3 regions of the Massilia sp. 2TAF26 genome follow, and region 1 is predicted to be linked to each of the others. Evidence: predicted binding sites of a transcription regulator. Region 1 holds the regulator's gene; each other region holds the start of a gene.
The links. Region 1 encodes HrcA, which represses chaperone genes, less so after heat shock. Its sites were predicted from a motif close to TTAGCACTCNNNNNNNNNGAGTGCTAA; they were not measured.
Positions count from the first base shown of each region.

Region 2: the regulator HrcA is predicted to act here: its motif matches at 3,845-3,871, upstream of groES (co-chaperone GroES).
Region 3: the regulator HrcA is predicted to act here: its motif matches at 4,100-4,126, upstream of rpoH (RNA polymerase sigma factor RpoH).

Region 1 is NZ_JBFRFV010000014.1:48,428-53,446, forward strand. It holds gene AB4Z32_RS15790 (HAD family hydrolase) at 77-790, shown strand; gene hrcA (heat-inducible transcriptional repressor HrcA) at 851-1,864, shown strand; gene AB4Z32_RS15800 (alpha/beta fold hydrolase) at 1,947-2,813, shown strand; gene fur (ferric iron uptake transcriptional regulator) at 2,877-3,308, opposite strand; gene AB4Z32_RS15810 (outer membrane protein assembly factor BamE) at 3,399-4,016, shown strand; gene dapB (4-hydroxy-tetrahydrodipicolinate reductase) at 4,022-4,834, shown strand; gene AB4Z32_RS15820 (barstar family protein) at 4,986-5,019, shown strand, end outside.
Region 2 is NZ_JBFRFV010000021.1:5,719-10,737, reverse strand. It holds gene AB4Z32_RS19675 (AraC family transcriptional regulator) at 1-446, shown strand, start outside; gene AB4Z32_RS19670 (hypothetical protein) at 632-1,072, opposite strand; gene AB4Z32_RS19665 (hypothetical protein) at 1,279-1,701, opposite strand; gene groL (chaperonin GroEL) at 1,794-3,440, opposite strand; gene groES (co-chaperone GroES) at 3,480-3,770, opposite strand; gene AB4Z32_RS19650 (hypothetical protein) at 4,058-4,309, shown strand; gene AB4Z32_RS19645 (cell division protein ZapA) at 4,306-4,617, shown strand; RNA gene ssrS (6S RNA) at 4,662-4,842, shown strand; gene AB4Z32_RS19635 (EVE domain-containing protein) at 4,914-5,019, shown strand, end outside.
Region 3 is NZ_JBFRFV010000010.1:35,972-40,990, forward strand. It holds gene AB4Z32_RS12625 (hypothetical protein) at 1-1,166, shown strand, start outside; gene AB4Z32_RS12630 (hypothetical protein) at 1,178-2,992, shown strand; gene rpoH (RNA polymerase sigma factor RpoH) at 3,069-3,959, opposite strand; gene ftsX (permease-like cell division protein FtsX) at 4,401-5,019, opposite strand, start outside.

The sequences.
Region 1 (5,019 bases):
TAACGACATCTGCATGCCGTTGATTTTCAAGGCCGGCCTCGCTATCCTTGACCCGCCCTCCCTCCGACCCCCGAGCATGACGACGACCCCACGCGCCTGGCCCAAGGCCCTCCTTTTCGACCTGGACGACACGCTGTGGCCGATCGCCCCGGTGATCCTGCAAGCCGAAGAGATCCTGTTCGCCTGGCTGCGCGAGCACGCGCCGCGCGTGGCCCAGCGCTTCACCATCGACAGCCTGCGCCAGGCGCGCCTGGAACTGCTGGCGCAGAAGCCGGAGTTCCAGCTCGACCTGGGCAAGCTGCGCCGCGCCGGCCTGCTCGCCGCCTTCGAACAGGCCGGCGAGGATGCCGCCAAGGTGGAGCTGGCGATGGCCGAGTTCTTTGCCGCGCGCAACGCCGTGGTGCCTTACGACGACGTGGTGCCGGGATTGCTGCGCCTGAAAAACAAGGTGCTGCTCGGCGCGATCACGAACGGCAATGCCGACCTGCGGACCATCGGCCTGGCCCACCATTTCCGGGCGTCGGTATCGGCGCCCGCGTTCGGCGTGGCCAAGCCGGATCCGGCGATCTTCCTGGCCGGCTGCCGCGAACTGGGCGTGGCCCCGCTTGACGCCGTCTATGTGGGCGACGACGTGCTGCTCGACGTCCAGGGCGCCCAGCGCGCCGGCCTGCGCGGGGTCTGGATGAACCGCAACGGCAGCCGCAAGCATATCGAACACGGCGTCGAGCCGGACGCGATCGTGCGCGATGTCGACGAACTGCTGGACTGGCTCGAGCGCAACCATGCCTGAAGCGTGGTTGACGGCACGCATGACTGCACACGCGGCGGGCGAACAGGCATAATGTGAACCATGCAACTCGATAACCGTGCACAAACCCTGCTGAAAGCCCTGGTCGAGCGCTATATCGCCGACGGCCAGCCGGTCGGCTCGCGCGCGCTGTCGAAGATTTCCGGCCTCGACCTGTCGCCGGCCACGATCCGCAACATCATGGCCGACCTCGAGGAGATGGGCTATGTCGCCAGCCCCCACACCTCGGCCGGCCGGATCCCGACGCCGCGCGGCTACCGCATCTTCGTCGACACCCTGCTCACCGTGCGGCAGATCGACGAGAACGCGGTCGAAGCCGGCATGCGCCTGCCCGCGCACCAGCCGCAGAAGGTGATCGCCAACGCGGCCCAGATGCTGTCCTCGCTGTCGCAGTTCGCCGGCGTGGTGCAGAGCCCGCGGCGCGAATCGGCGTTCCAGCAGATCGAATTCCTGCGCCTGTCGGAAAAACGCATCCTGCTGGTGATCGTCGACCCGCGCGGCGACGTCCAGAACCGCCTGCTGCTGACCGACGTCGACTACAGCCCCTCCGAGCTGACGCAATCGGCCAACTACCTGAACCAGAATTTCGCCGGCCTGTCCTTCGACCAGGTGCGTGCGCGCCTGACCGGAGAATTGCGCAAGCTGAGCGACGACATGGCGCGCCTGATGCAGTCCGCGGTGGATGCGGGCAGCGAAGCCCTGCAGGAAACCGACGACATGATCATTTCGGGCGAGCGCAACCTGCTGTCGGTGGCCGACCTCTCGTCGAATATGAGCTCGCTGCGCCAGATGTTCGAGATGTTCGAGCAGAAGACCGGCCTGATGCAGCTGCTGGACGTCTCCAGCAAGGCCGGTGGCGTGCAGATCTTCATCGGCGGCGAATCCAAGCTGGTGCCGATGGACGAGATGAGCGTGGTCACCGCGCCCTACGAGGTGAATGGCAAGATCGTCGGCACCCTCGGCGTGATCGGCCCGACCCGCATGGCCTATGAGCGGGTGATCCCGATCGTCGATATCACGGCCAAGCTCCTCTCGAACGCGCTCAGCCACTCCTGAGGTTTCTTACAGTTTCGGCAGGAACCCCCGGCGGATATAGTCGGTTCATTGCGCCGCGCGCGCCATCCGCCAAGGAATTGCCGTGAACCGATTCAGACGTCCCCTTATTCTCGCCGCCATCGTGCTGGTGTGCGGCGCCGTCGCACGCACCGGCGCCTCCGCGCCGGAGGAGCGCATCGCCGTGGGCGCCTGGCAGGTGCAGGCGGCGGAGCAGGGCAGCGGACGCTATACCGTCATCTTCGAATCCGGCTTCGGCACCGGCCTGGATACCTGGCGCAAGGTGGCGCCGGAGCTGTCGAAGTCGGCGCACGTCATGAGCTATTCGCGCGCCGGCCATGGCAGCTCCGACCCGCGCCCCGAACCGCGCAGCATCCTCCAAAGCAGCCGGGAGCTCGACCAGCTGGTGGCCGCGGCGGGGCTGAAGCCGCCCTTCATCCTGGTCGGCCATTCCTACGGCGGCTTGCTGGCGCGCGCCTTCGCGCTGCGTCATCCCGGCCAGGTGGCCGGCCTGGTGCTGGTCGACCCGGCCGACGAACGCTTCAATCCGGGCCTGCGCAGGCTCGATGCAAGGCGCGCGGCGGACGACGACCGGCAGTTCGACGCCCTCGTGCCGGCCAGGTTCAGGGCGGAGTACGACGCGCTGAAGCCGGTCCTCGACCAGGGGGCGCTGCCGCCGCCGCTGGACGGCAAGCTGCCGGACGTGCCGGTGGTCGTCCTGACCTCGGTGCAGCAGTTCGACAAGCCGGAATTCTTCCTGCAGAGCGTGGAGGCGGTCGCCCTGAAGCGCGACCTGCACGCCGATTTCCTGCGCCAGTTCAGCGAAGGCTCCCAGGTGCTGACCCTGAAAAGCGGGCACAACATTCAGAAGGAAGAGCCGGAACTGGTGATCGCGGCGGTGAACAAGGTCATCGCCGCGGCCAGCCGGCGCGCGGCGCAGGACAAGCTGTAGGAGACGCGCAGCTTAGAACCTATCCAGTAGGCAGGAGCGACTCCGGCCTACTGGGATAGGTTCTTAACGGTGCCGGTGCGGGCAATCCGTCTTCTGGCAGTTGCCGTAGATGGCGAGGGCGTGTTCGGCGATCTTGAAACCGCGCTCGAGGGCGATCTTCTGCTGGCGGCTTTCGATCTCTTCGTCGTAGAACTCCTCGACGTGGCCGCAGTCGAGGCAGACCAGGTGGTCGTGGTGCGAACCGGCGTTCAGCTCATAGATGGCTTTGCCGGTTTCAAAGTGATTGCGGTTCAGGAGACCGGCCTGTTCGAACTGGGTCAGCACGCGGTACACCGTCGCCAGGCCGACGTCCATGTTCTCGTTCAGCAGGGTCTTGTATACGTCTTCCGCCGTCAGGTGCCGTACCGTGCTGTTCTGGAAGATCTCCAGGATTTTGAGCCGCGGCAGTGTCGCTTTGAGGCCGCTGGCCTTCAGGTCGGTTGGGTTGTTGCTCATGTTTTGTTACTCTTAGATGGGCCGAGATAGGCGTAGTGCTTTATGATATAGCGTTTCTAGAATCTCGCTCAATCGTTTTTAAGGTTAGATATGCGCGTCATGAATGCCGTTTTCCATCGTTCCCACGCCCGGGCCGCGCTCGTGGCCGGCCTTGCCGTCACGGCGCTGACGGTCTCCGGCTGCGCATCCTGGCGTAACCAGACCAAGCCGGCAGCGCCGGTGAGCACCGCCCCGGCCGCGGTCGCCGCCGATGCCGACAAGTCCGCGGCAATCGCGAATTCGGGCGCGCAGACGACCACCGTCACCAAGCTGCAGAAATTCCTGTGGGTGTTCTCGCCGTATCGTCCGGACATCCAGCAGGGTAACTTCGTGTCCCAGGAAATGCTGACCCAGCTGAAGGTCGGGCAGACCCGCGACCAGGTCAAGTTCATCCTCGGCACCCCGTTGCTGACGGACGCCTTCCACGCCGACCGCTGGGACTATCCCTTCTACCTCGCGCGCGGCAACGGCGAGCTGACCACCAGCCGCGTCACTGTCTACTTCAAGGACAACCTGCTGGCCAAGATCGACGGCGGCAACCTGCCGAGCGAGCGTGAATACATCTCGCGCCTGATCGGCATCTCGAAGTACGAGACCAAGACCGAACAGGAATCGCTGGACGAACTGAAGCGCAAGCGCGAAGACGCGGCCAAGCGCGGCGGGGAGTAAGAGTCATGACGCAATTGAATATTGCCGTCGCCGGCGCCAGCGGCCGCATGGGCCGCATGCTGATCGAGACCATCGCGGCAGCCGACGACGCCACCCTGGCCGGTGCACTCGATCGCGCAGGCAGTCCCTTCATCGGTTCGGATGCGGGCGCCTTTTCGGGCCAGCTGACCGGCGTGACGATCCGATCAAGCCTGGAGCAAGGCCTGGCCGGCGCCCAGTACCTGATCGACTTCACCCGCCCGGAAGGCACGCTGGAGCACCTGGAATACTGCGCCGCCCACGGCATCAAGCTGATCATCGGCACCACCGGCTTCGATGAAGCCGGCAAGGCCGCGATCCGCGCCGCCGCCGAAAAGACCGCGATCGTGTTCGCGCCGAACATGAGCATCGGCGTGAACGTCACCCTGAAGCTGCTGGAAATGGCGGCGAAGAACTTCTCGCAGGGCTATGACATCGAGATCATCGAAGCCCACCACCGCCACAAGGTCGACGCCCCGTCCGGCACCGCGCTGAAGATGGGCGAGGTCATCGCCGACGCCCTCGGCCGCGACCTGCAACAGTGCGCCGTCTACGGCCGCGAAGGCGTGACCGGCGAACGCGACCCCTCGACCATCGGCTTCGCCACCGTGCGCGGCGGCGACATCGTCGGCGACCACACCGTGCTGTTCGCCGGCATCGGCGAGCGCATCGAGATCAGCCACAAATCGAGCAGCCGCGTCAGCTACGCCCAGGGCGCCCTGCGCGCCGCACGCTTCCTGGCCGACAAGCCGACCGGTCTGTACGACATGCAGGATGTGCTGGGCCTGAAAACCACCTGAGCCCGCGTTATCTGCACGCCCGCCGAACTGGACGGCTTTGTCAGCGATCTGCTGGCATACTGGCCGGGACGGCGGGCGTTTTTTATCCCGCGAACGTATAAATACCGTCATTCCCGCCTCCACGGGAACGACGATGAATCGGAGAATCCCTATGGCCACCGTCGAACTGAACGGCGCCGCAATCG
Region 2 (5,019 bases), on a different contig from region 1:
TCCTGGCGCTGGCGCAGGAGCCGGTCGACTATCCGCCCGAGGGCCGCGGCGGCGACCTGGCGCGCCTGATCCTGTCCGAACTGGCGGCGATGGAGACGGTGCCGATCGCCGTCCCCTGGCCGCGCGACCGCCGCCTGCAGGCCTTGTGCACGGAGATCATGGCGCAGCCGGGCAGCCCGCGCCGCCTGGAAGACCTTGCTTTGGACGCCGGCGCCAGCGCGCGCACCTTGATCCGCCTGTTCCCGAAGGAAACGGGCCTGCATTACCGCCAATGGGTGCAGCAGGTCCACCTGGCCCATGCCTTCGAGATGCTGGCGCGCGGGGAAAGCGTGGGCGCGATCGCGCGGGCGCTGGGCTATGCCAGTCCGAGCGCGTTCACGAGCATGTTCAGGCGATTGCTGGGCAGGACGCCCCAGCATTACCTGGCGGAGTGGAAGGGAAGTTAGGAAGCGATTCAGGAGCCGCCGGCCGGGGGAGGAGTGGGCACTGCCACATTCGCATGCGACGGCACCGCGCGGCCAGCGGCGCTGATTACGATAAGCGCATCAACCTGCAGGCGGTTTGTGCTGAATCAATCTCAATCAAATTACGTCGCCCGCGTGGCTTAATCACCGCGCAGGCGGGGCCAAGCTTATTTAAGTTCAACGTGCCGGATATTCCGCCGCCATTCCGACAGCGACTGCAAGGTATCCGTTTCCCCATCCTCGACCAGGATCTCGTCGCCATTCTTCGCGACCAGGAAGCTGGCGCGGCGGTGAATGTCCTGCTTGCGGTTTTCCACGAAGCTGAGCTGGTAATAGGCCTTGCCCTCGATGACGCGCGGCGCCGGATCGTCCTCGATCACGGCGCCGTGCACCTTGCCTTTCGAGCTCTTCTCGATCTGCTCCGACCACGTCTTGATCTCAGGCAGCGCCATCAGTTCGGCGACGGCCTGGTCGCGCGTGCGGGTGGGGGTGGCGGGCGTCTCGGCGACGGCCGGCTTGGGCGGCGGCGTTTCTTCGCGCTTGCAGGCGGCAAGGGCGCACAGGGCGAGGAGGGCGGCGCCGATCAGGCGGACAGGACGTGTGGACATGGGTGAAAACATTGTGGACCAAGGACCAGTCTACACCCAGCATAGTCTTATGGGCAACTTATCGCAGGAACACATCCAGTGTCGGAAAGGCGGCCTCGGCGCGGATGCAATTCCACAAGCAGGAGGTCGCAATCGGCAGCATAGTCGCGCGACAGCTCTGCCGCTCCGCAGTCTCGCAGGTAATGCAGGGACCAGATCACGCCGGCTCATCCCTCCAGTTGCAGCCCATGCTGCCGGCACCACCCTTCCAGCGCCACCCGGGTTTCTTCTTCGCGGAAGCGATACCAGGAATCGAGCAGGCCGCGTTCCTCGACCAGGCGGGCGAACCTGTCGTAGCCGTCGCCGCGTTCGAACAGCTCGCGCACCCGGTCGCGCTCGCCGGCCAGGTGGGTGGCGGCGAAGCGGAACATCAGTTCGCGGCCCAGGCCCAGCGTGCTGGCGGCGGGGACGGACACGTAGGCGTCGCCGGCGTCGAAGTCGCCCGGCACTGGCGCTTCCTCGTCCATGTAGTCGTCGTTCAGCAGGTGGATCATGCCGGTGTCGCGCGCCACCAGCGCCTTCGCACTGCCTTCGCCGTCGTCGACCAGGATGGTCGCGTTTTCCAGTTCGTCCAGTTTTACCGATGGCATCGCTCGTCTCCCGGAATGAAAAAAGCCCGCGGGGCGCAAACCCCGCGGGCCTTACTTTACTACTCGGTTGGCTGTGGAGCCGTCCGGCTTGATTACATCATGCCGTCCATGCCGCCCATGCCACCCATACCGCCCATACCGCCCATGCCACCGGCCGGCTTGTCTTCGGCGATGTCGGAGACCATGCAGTCGGTGGTCAGCATCAGGCCAGCGATCGACGCTGCGTTCTGCAGTGCCGAGCGGGTGACCTTGGCCGGGTCCAGCACGCCCATTTCGACCATGTCGCCGTAGGTGCCGTTGGCGGCGTTGTAGCCGTAGTTGCCGGTACCGGCCAGCACGGCCGACACGACCACCGACGGCTCTTCACCGGCGTTCTGGACGATCATGCGCAGCGGCTCTTCCATGGCGCGCAGGACGATCTTGATGCCGGCTTCCTGGTCCGGATTGTCACCTTGCACCTTGATTGCAGCGCGGGCGCGCAGCAGGGCCACGCCGCCGCCCGGGACGATGCCTTCTTCGACGGCAGCGCGGGTAGCGTGCAGCGCGTCTTCCACGCGTGCTTTCTTCTCTTTCATCTCGACTTCGGTAGCGGCACCGACGCGGATCACGGCAACGCCGCCGGCCAGCTTGGCAACGCGTTCCTGCAGTTTTTCGCGGTCGTAGTCCGAGGTCGCTTCTTCGATCTGGACGCGGACCATCTTGACGCGTGCTTCGATCGCTTCAGCGGCGCCAGCGCCATCGATGATGATGGTGTTTTCCTTGCCTACTTCGATGCGCTTTGCCTGGCCCAGTTCAGCCAGGGTGACCTTTTCCAGGGTCAGGCCGACTTCTTCGGCGATGACCTGGCCACCGGTCAGGATGGCGATGTCTTCCAGCATGGCCTTGCGGCGGTCGCCAAAGCCCGGGGCCTTGACGGCGACGGTCTTCAGGATGCCACGGATGTTGTTGACCACCAGGGTCGCCAGGGCTTCGCCTTCGATGTCTTCGGCGACGATGACCAGCGGACGGCCAGCTTTGGCAACTTGCTCCAGCACCGGCAGCAGGTCACGGATGTTCGAGATCTTCTTGTCGCACAGCAGGACGAACGGGTTCTCGTGAACGGCAACCTGCTTGTCCGGGTTGTTGATGAAGTACGGCGACAGGTAGCCGCGGTCGAATTGCATACCTTCGACGATGTCCAGCTCGTCGTTCAGCGACTTGCCGTCTTCGACGGTGATGACGCCTTCCTTGCCGACTTTTTCCATCGCTTCAGCGATGCGCTCGCCAACCGACGAATCCGAGTTGGCCGAGATGGTGCCGACCTGGGCGATCTCTTTCGAGGTGGTGGTCGGCTTGGCGATCTTCTTCAGTTCTTCGACGGTCGCTGCGACGGCCTTGTCGATGCCGCGCTTCAGGTCCATCGGGTTCATGCCGGCAGCAACGAACTTCATGCCTTCGCGCACGATGGCTTGCGCCAGCACGGTCGCGGTGGTGGTGCCGTCACCGGCGTTGTCGCTGGTCTTCGAAGCGACTTCCTTGACCATCTGCGCGCCCATGTTCATGAGCTTGTCTTTCAGCTCGATCTCTTTCGCGACCGAGACGCCGTCCTTGGTGACGGTCGGGGCGCCGAACGAACGGTCCAGCACCACGTTGCGGCCTTTCGGGCCCAGGGTGACTTTGACTGCGTTGGCCAGGATGTTCACACCCTCGACCATCTTGGCGCGTGCCACATCGCCGAAAATTACGTCTTTAGCTGCCATTTTATTAATTCTCCGTATTCAGGAAAGTGTTTGGACTGATTACTGGGCCACGACGGCCATGATGTCTTCTTCGCGCATGACCAGCAGTTCCTCGCCGTTGACCTTGACGGTCTGGCCCGAGTACTTGCCGAACAGCACGCGGTCGCCGACTTTCACTTCCAGCGGACGGACGTTGCCGTTTTCTTGCACTTTGCCGTTGCCCACGGCGAGAATCTCACCCTGGTCCGGTTTTTCGGCCGCTGCATCGGGGATGATCAGGCCGGACGCAGTTTTGGTTTCCTGGTCGAGACGCTTCACGATCACGCGATCGTGCAATGGGCGAAGGTTCATGCAAAACTCCTTTGATTGTTGATTGACTGTTCGTTTGATAACCGCCCCGGTATCGGCTGCGGTGCAAAGAGTTGTTAGCACTCTTCACTAACGAGTGCTAATTATAGGGACGATAATTTCCCATTTCAAGCGGTGATGTTGGGGATTTGCCAGTCTTTTTTGATGTTCCGCAAGCGGATCGACCCGCGCGGGGTAGGAAAGCGCAGAAGCCTACCATTCATTTCTTGAAACCCGCGCACGGCACGGCATCTGTTGACGAAAAATCGATCCCGATCCTATAGTTATGGATGATTTCCGAATTCCAAGAACTGTCCGATAAAATCGACCGCCTCGCCCAGCTGGCCCAATCGCTGCGCAGCGAGAACTATTTGCTGCGCCAGGCCAACGCCCTGCTGAGCGCGGAGAACGTCGATTTCAAGAACCGGCTGCTGCAGGCCCAGCAACGCGTCGAAGCGATGCTCGCCCAACTCGAACCCGCCGAGGTGTCCGTCGACGAGGACGCCTCCGCCAACTCTGACGACGAGGAGGCCGCGCAATGATCCAGCTCGATGTGCTCATCATGGGCCAATCCTACCGCCTGGCTTGCCGGGAAGGCGAACAGCAGACCCTGCGCGAAGCGGTCCACTACCTCGACAGCAAGATGTGCGCCCTGCGCGACTCGGGCAAGGTCAAGGGAACCGACCGCATCGCCGTCATGGCCGCGCTGTCGGTGGCTGCCGAATTCCTGTCCGTGAAATCGCCGCAAGGCCCGCTCGGCGATCAGTCCATGCTGGAGGTCAAGCAGAAACTGGAAGCGATGAACTCGGTGCTGGATCAGGCTCTGGCGCCGCAGGAAAACCTGTTCTGAGATCAAATTCGTTTGACATGCCGGTTCATCGTAGTAAACTGGCGGCTACCCTGCGGTGTTCGAGATTTGCCATATATTCCTTGAACCATTCAATCGCATAGGTTGCGGAACATTCTCGGTGGGCGTGATCGTCACTAGTTTGACGAACCCGAAATTGAGCTGACTGTGACCACCTTGAGCCGTCAGGTTCGGGATGCCGGCAAAAACGGCACAGGCGGGGCTACAATCGGAGCGGTTGCGACACTTTATGTGCGCAGCCGCTTTTTTATTGTCCACGTTCTTTTGGAGTGAACCGCATGCGCTACTGGTTGATGAAATCCGAACCCGATGAAGTCAGTTTCGACGACGTCCTGAATGCGCCGGACAAGACAGTCGCCTGGTTCGGGGTTCGCAACTACCAGG
Region 3 (5,019 bases), on a different contig from region 1:
TGCGCGCCTTCGCGCCGGCGTACCAAGGATTTGCCTTGGCGGGAGCGGTTTTCGCCTTTGTTTTCGCCTGCGGCTACGACATGCCTTTCCTGTCGGGCTATACACAGGCTCTGCTTTGCAGCGGCGTTGCCCTGGCTCTGCTCAGTCTCGTCGACGGCTGGCGCAACAGTACTGGTGACATCCGCCAGCGCCACCTGTGGCTGCTTGTTGCGCTGAGCTTCGGCAGTGTTCCACCCTTGCTTACCACTGTTCCAATACTGCAAGCCATCGGCTTCGGCGCCAGTGTGCGGATCGTGACCTTCATTGCCGGCCAGTTGGCGATGTACGTGATGTTGCTCTACGCCACACTGCGACATCGCGTGTTCGATTTCGGTTACGTGATGAGCCGGCTGACGGTAAAGGGGATAAGCAGTTTCCTGCTGCTGGCGCTCTTCCTGGTGCTCCAGTCGCTGGCAGATGATATCGTTGACGCCAAATTGCTACCCGGCCGTCACCCACAGTGGTGGACAGAGATAATTGAAGCGGTGCCTGCCATTGTGGTCTACCTGGTGTTCCATCTGACGCACGAAAAGCTCAAGCAGGGCCTCGGCCACCTGCTTCTGCGGCGCTGGGAAGCCAACGAGAAGCAACTGCATGCCTATGTTGCCGGTGCCAGTCGAATCACCGAAGTGCCTAGCTTGCTGGCCTCGTTGCTGGCCGAACTCGATCGGTTCAGCGAACAGGCTGGTTCGGCGGTTTACCTGCGACGGCACGACTGCGACTTCGAATTGGCCGGTGCAACGCTGGCGGGTGTTCCGGCCAGCTATGGCGCCAACGATGAGCTGGTGGTCGCGCTGTGCGGCGACCAGGCGCCGGTAGGCAATGAGACGCTGGCGGACGTCGGCATCGACCTGGCTTTGCCGATGTGCCGGCGCGGCGTTTTGCTGGGTTTCGTCCTCATGGGGTGCAAAGCCGGCGGTGCCGGGTACCGCCGGGACGAAGTCGATGCGCTTGCCAAGGCGGTCAACCAGATCGGGTTGGACTTGCGCACGCTGTATATCGCGGAACTCGAACGCAAGGCACGCGCGCTGGAAGTGGAGAACGTGCGCCAGCGTGCTGCCTTGCTGACGATGCTGGGCCGGCGATCCGCGCATTTGCAGCACTCAGGCATGGAGGCAGCTCAATGATACTTCCTTCCTTGTCCACGACGGCCTGGAAGCGCCTGATCGCCCTGTTGGTGGCGAGCGTCGTGGTTCTGCTGTACGGTGAGATCGGCAGCGCATTCGGACCGCTGCGCAGCGGCTATCAAGGCGATATCGGTATCGAATTCGATGGCGCTGGCCACCTCGGCCCATGGGGTCACGACAAGCACCGCCTGTGTGTCCTTGAACCAGACCCGCAACAGTTGGGGAAAAACAGGTGCTCCGGACGAGAGATCGTCTTCGAACGTCCGCTCGATCGCTGGCGCAGGTTCGGCATTGGCGAACCGGTAACGCTGCGCATGTACGACGCCGGCCAGGTACGCACAGTTACGATCAGGGCGCAAGCGGTACGCGTACCATTTGCCGACTATTTCGACTTCTTGGGACGCTTCTTGCTGAGCGTCCCCGCCCTGTTGTTCTGTCTGATGATCGGCTGGCTCAAGCCTGTGGAACGCAGCTACCGCCAGCTTGCGCTGTGTTTCCTGGTCCTGAGTCTGAACGCCTTCTACACATTCAACTACTTGTCGGGCCCGTTATTTGCTGCAGGTAAGCTCATCAACATGATGAGCTATGGCTTGATCTGGTACTTCGTCGCCAGCTTCGCGTTGGCCTATCAGCCCTACGATCCAACGCCACTCCGTCGCTTGTTGCGGCGCATTTTTCCCTGGTACCGGATGCTGGCGATCGCCGGCAGCGCATACGCCTTGTGGTTTGGACTGGGGAAAGATGCGCCAGGACTGTCGCTACTGGTCCAGGCCTGCGTCGCAGGTGGTTTGGCGCTCGGCGTGGCCAGCCTGGTCGACGGCATGCGCCAATCACGCGGCAACCTGCGCATACGCCACAAGTGGCTGCTGCTGGCCTTCGCTTGCGGAGCCTTGCCTTCGGCCCTGACACAGGTGCCCATGCTGGACGCCGGTTACCGCGATGTACATTTCACCGTCATGGCCAGCTTCGGCGGTCTGCTGGTCATGTACTGCATCTTGTTCTATGCGGTTCTGCGCCATCGCGTCTTTGAATTCGACCCGCATACACTGTCAAGCCAGATAACGGTGGTAAGCGTCGCCAGTGTGCTGGTGCTTTTCCTGTTCGGTCTGGTCGACCACGAGATCGGTAAATTTCGGGGACCCGAGATGCCACTCGGGTTCATGCCCAGAGTGCTGGAGATATTGGTGATGCTGCCCGTGCTCTTCCTGCTTCACCACATTCATGACAAGGTTGAGCTATGGGTAGAACACATGTTGTTCCAGGCCGCCCATGAGCGCGACAAGGCGCTGCAGGAATTCGTGCGCCGTGCGGTTCATTTCACTTCGATCGACGCGCTGCTGGCCGCGCTGGTGACGGCCCTGGACCGTTTCAGCCGAGGCGCCGGGGCGGCGGTCTATCTGGCGCGCGATGGCGGCCTGCGGTTGGCAGTCTCTACCTTGCGACGGGCCCAGCCGGTGCTGGCACTGGACCCGATCCAGCGTGCAGCCCTCGAACGGGATCCCAACTGCAACTGCCTTGAAGGCGTTTCCGAATTGGGTGAGCTGGTTTTACCGATGTGCCACCGCGGCGCTCTGCATGGGGTGGTCGTGATGGGTCTCAAAAGCGGCAAGGATGGCTACCGGCCGAACGAGCGCAATCTGCTGGCCTATGCCGTCCAGCAGGTCGGCCTGGACCTCGATACGATGCATGTCGATGAACTGGAAGCGCACATCGACACGCTGACACGCGAAACGCAATTGCAGGAGTCGGAACTGCGATTGGTTGCCGGACGGCGCCATAGCGTGCGCCAGGCAATCGGCGCAGTTGCGGGTGGCGCATCGTTTTGATTCAGTAAAAAAAATGCCAGTGAGCTTAGCTGACTGGCATTGATCCGAAGGCGCTTTTTACTGCTGCGCCGGCAAATTACACGTAAGCCGCCAGCGCCGTTTTCATTTTCTTCAGCGCCGCCGTTTCGATCTGGCGGATGCGTTCGGCCGACACGCCGAACTCTTCGGCCAGCGTGTGCAGGGTCGCGCCCGAGCCGTCGTCGTTGGCCAGCCAGCGTGCTTCCACGATGCGGCGCGAACGCGGGTCCAGCTTGCCCAGGGCGGTTTCCAGGCCTTCCGACTGCAGGCGCACCGTGTCGTTGGCTTCCAGCACCTTGGTCGGCTCCTGCTGGTCCGAGGACAGGTAGGCGATCGGCGAGAACTTGTCGTCTTCGTCGTCGGTCGGCGCTTCCAGCGCGATGTCGCGGCCCGACAGGCGGGTTTCCATCTCGACCACTTCTTCGCGCTTGACGCCCAGCATCTGGGCCATGTCGGCCACCTGTTGCGGCGACATGGCATCCAGGCCCACTTTGTTGCTGCGCAGGTTGAAGAACAGCTTGCGCTGGGCCTTGGTCGTCGCGACCTTCACCAGGCGCCAGTTCTTCAGGATGTATTCGTGCATCTCGGCCTTGATCCAGTGCATGGCGTACGACACCAGGCGCACGCCCTGGTTCGGGTCGAAGCGCTTCACTGCCTTCATCAGGCCGATATTGCCTTCCTGGATCAGGTCGGCGTGCGGGAGACCATAGCCGAGGTAGCCGCGTGCGATCGAGACCACCAGGCGCAGGTGCGACATCACCAGCTTCTGCGCGGCGTCCAGGTCATTCTTGTCCCGCAAGCTCTTTGCCAGCGAGACCTCTTCCTCGTGGGACAGCATCGGCAGACGGTTGACGGCCGAGATATAGGCGTCGATGTTGCCGAGATTGCCAGTGAAACCCAGTCCCAGAGCACGGGTGCCAGCGGGAACCAATGCGGATTGTGCGGACATAGTCATTTTCCCTCGTAGAATAATCTGTGCTGCATCGTCAATTTGACCGCAAAATCGCCCCGAAGGCGCAAATTTTACGGTTTGTTACGGGATGCGAACGGTGTGCTCTTGAGCCACTTCCGTTGAGTACTGACGTAATATTAGCACTCTCTTGAGGTGAGTGCTAGCCGCCACCATATCCCCGACGACGTCCTTAAGTCCTGCTAAAGTATTGCTCTAAAGAATTGATTTTGTGGCTTTGGTTCAACTGTAGAGCAGGTGAGAGCGCTACGGTTGACGGAGGTCAAACGTGACGCTCTTACGATTTGAACTTGGTAGAAGACAGGTTAGGCCCCACATGATATGGGGTCTGTGAAGTGGCGCACTTACGTTTGTAGGCGTATTCCCCGCCTCGGCCGCGGTTTTTTCTGGCGAACAGCGGCCGAGTTAGCGAAAGAATAATTAATTCAGGCGCGCCAGATGCCGCTGCACCGACAGCATCGCGCCCACCAGCCCGAGTCCGGCGCTGATGGCAAGCAAGCCTGCCAAACCCAGCGCCGACAAGGGCACGAGCTGGAATTCGGATGCGTACAGGCGGGCGAACTCGGCGATGGACGCGTTCAGCGGACGCAGGGCCAGCGCCACCGCACCCAGCGCCACCGTGCCGGCGCACAGGCCGAGCAGGGCGCCCGTGTAGTAGAAGGGGCGGTGGATGAAGTTGTCGGTCGCGCCCAGCAGCTTGGAGACGGCGATCTCGTCGCGCTGGGTCAGTACCTGCAGGCGGATGGTGTTGAACACCACCGCGATCACGACCACGCCGAGGGTGATCGCCAGCAGCAGCAGCACCAGGCGCAGCACGCCCAGCAGGGCGGCCAGGCGCTTCACCCAGGCCGAGTCGACCTGCACCGAGTCCACGCCCGGCAGCGCCTGCAGCTGATCGGCGATGCCGTCGATGCGGGCAGCGTCGGCGCTGCTGGTAAAACCTTGCAGCTTCATCACGTAGCTGTCGGGCAGGGGATTGTCGCCCAGGGTCTCGATGACGTCGGCGAGGCCGCTCTTGGCCTTCAGGTTGTCCAGCGCC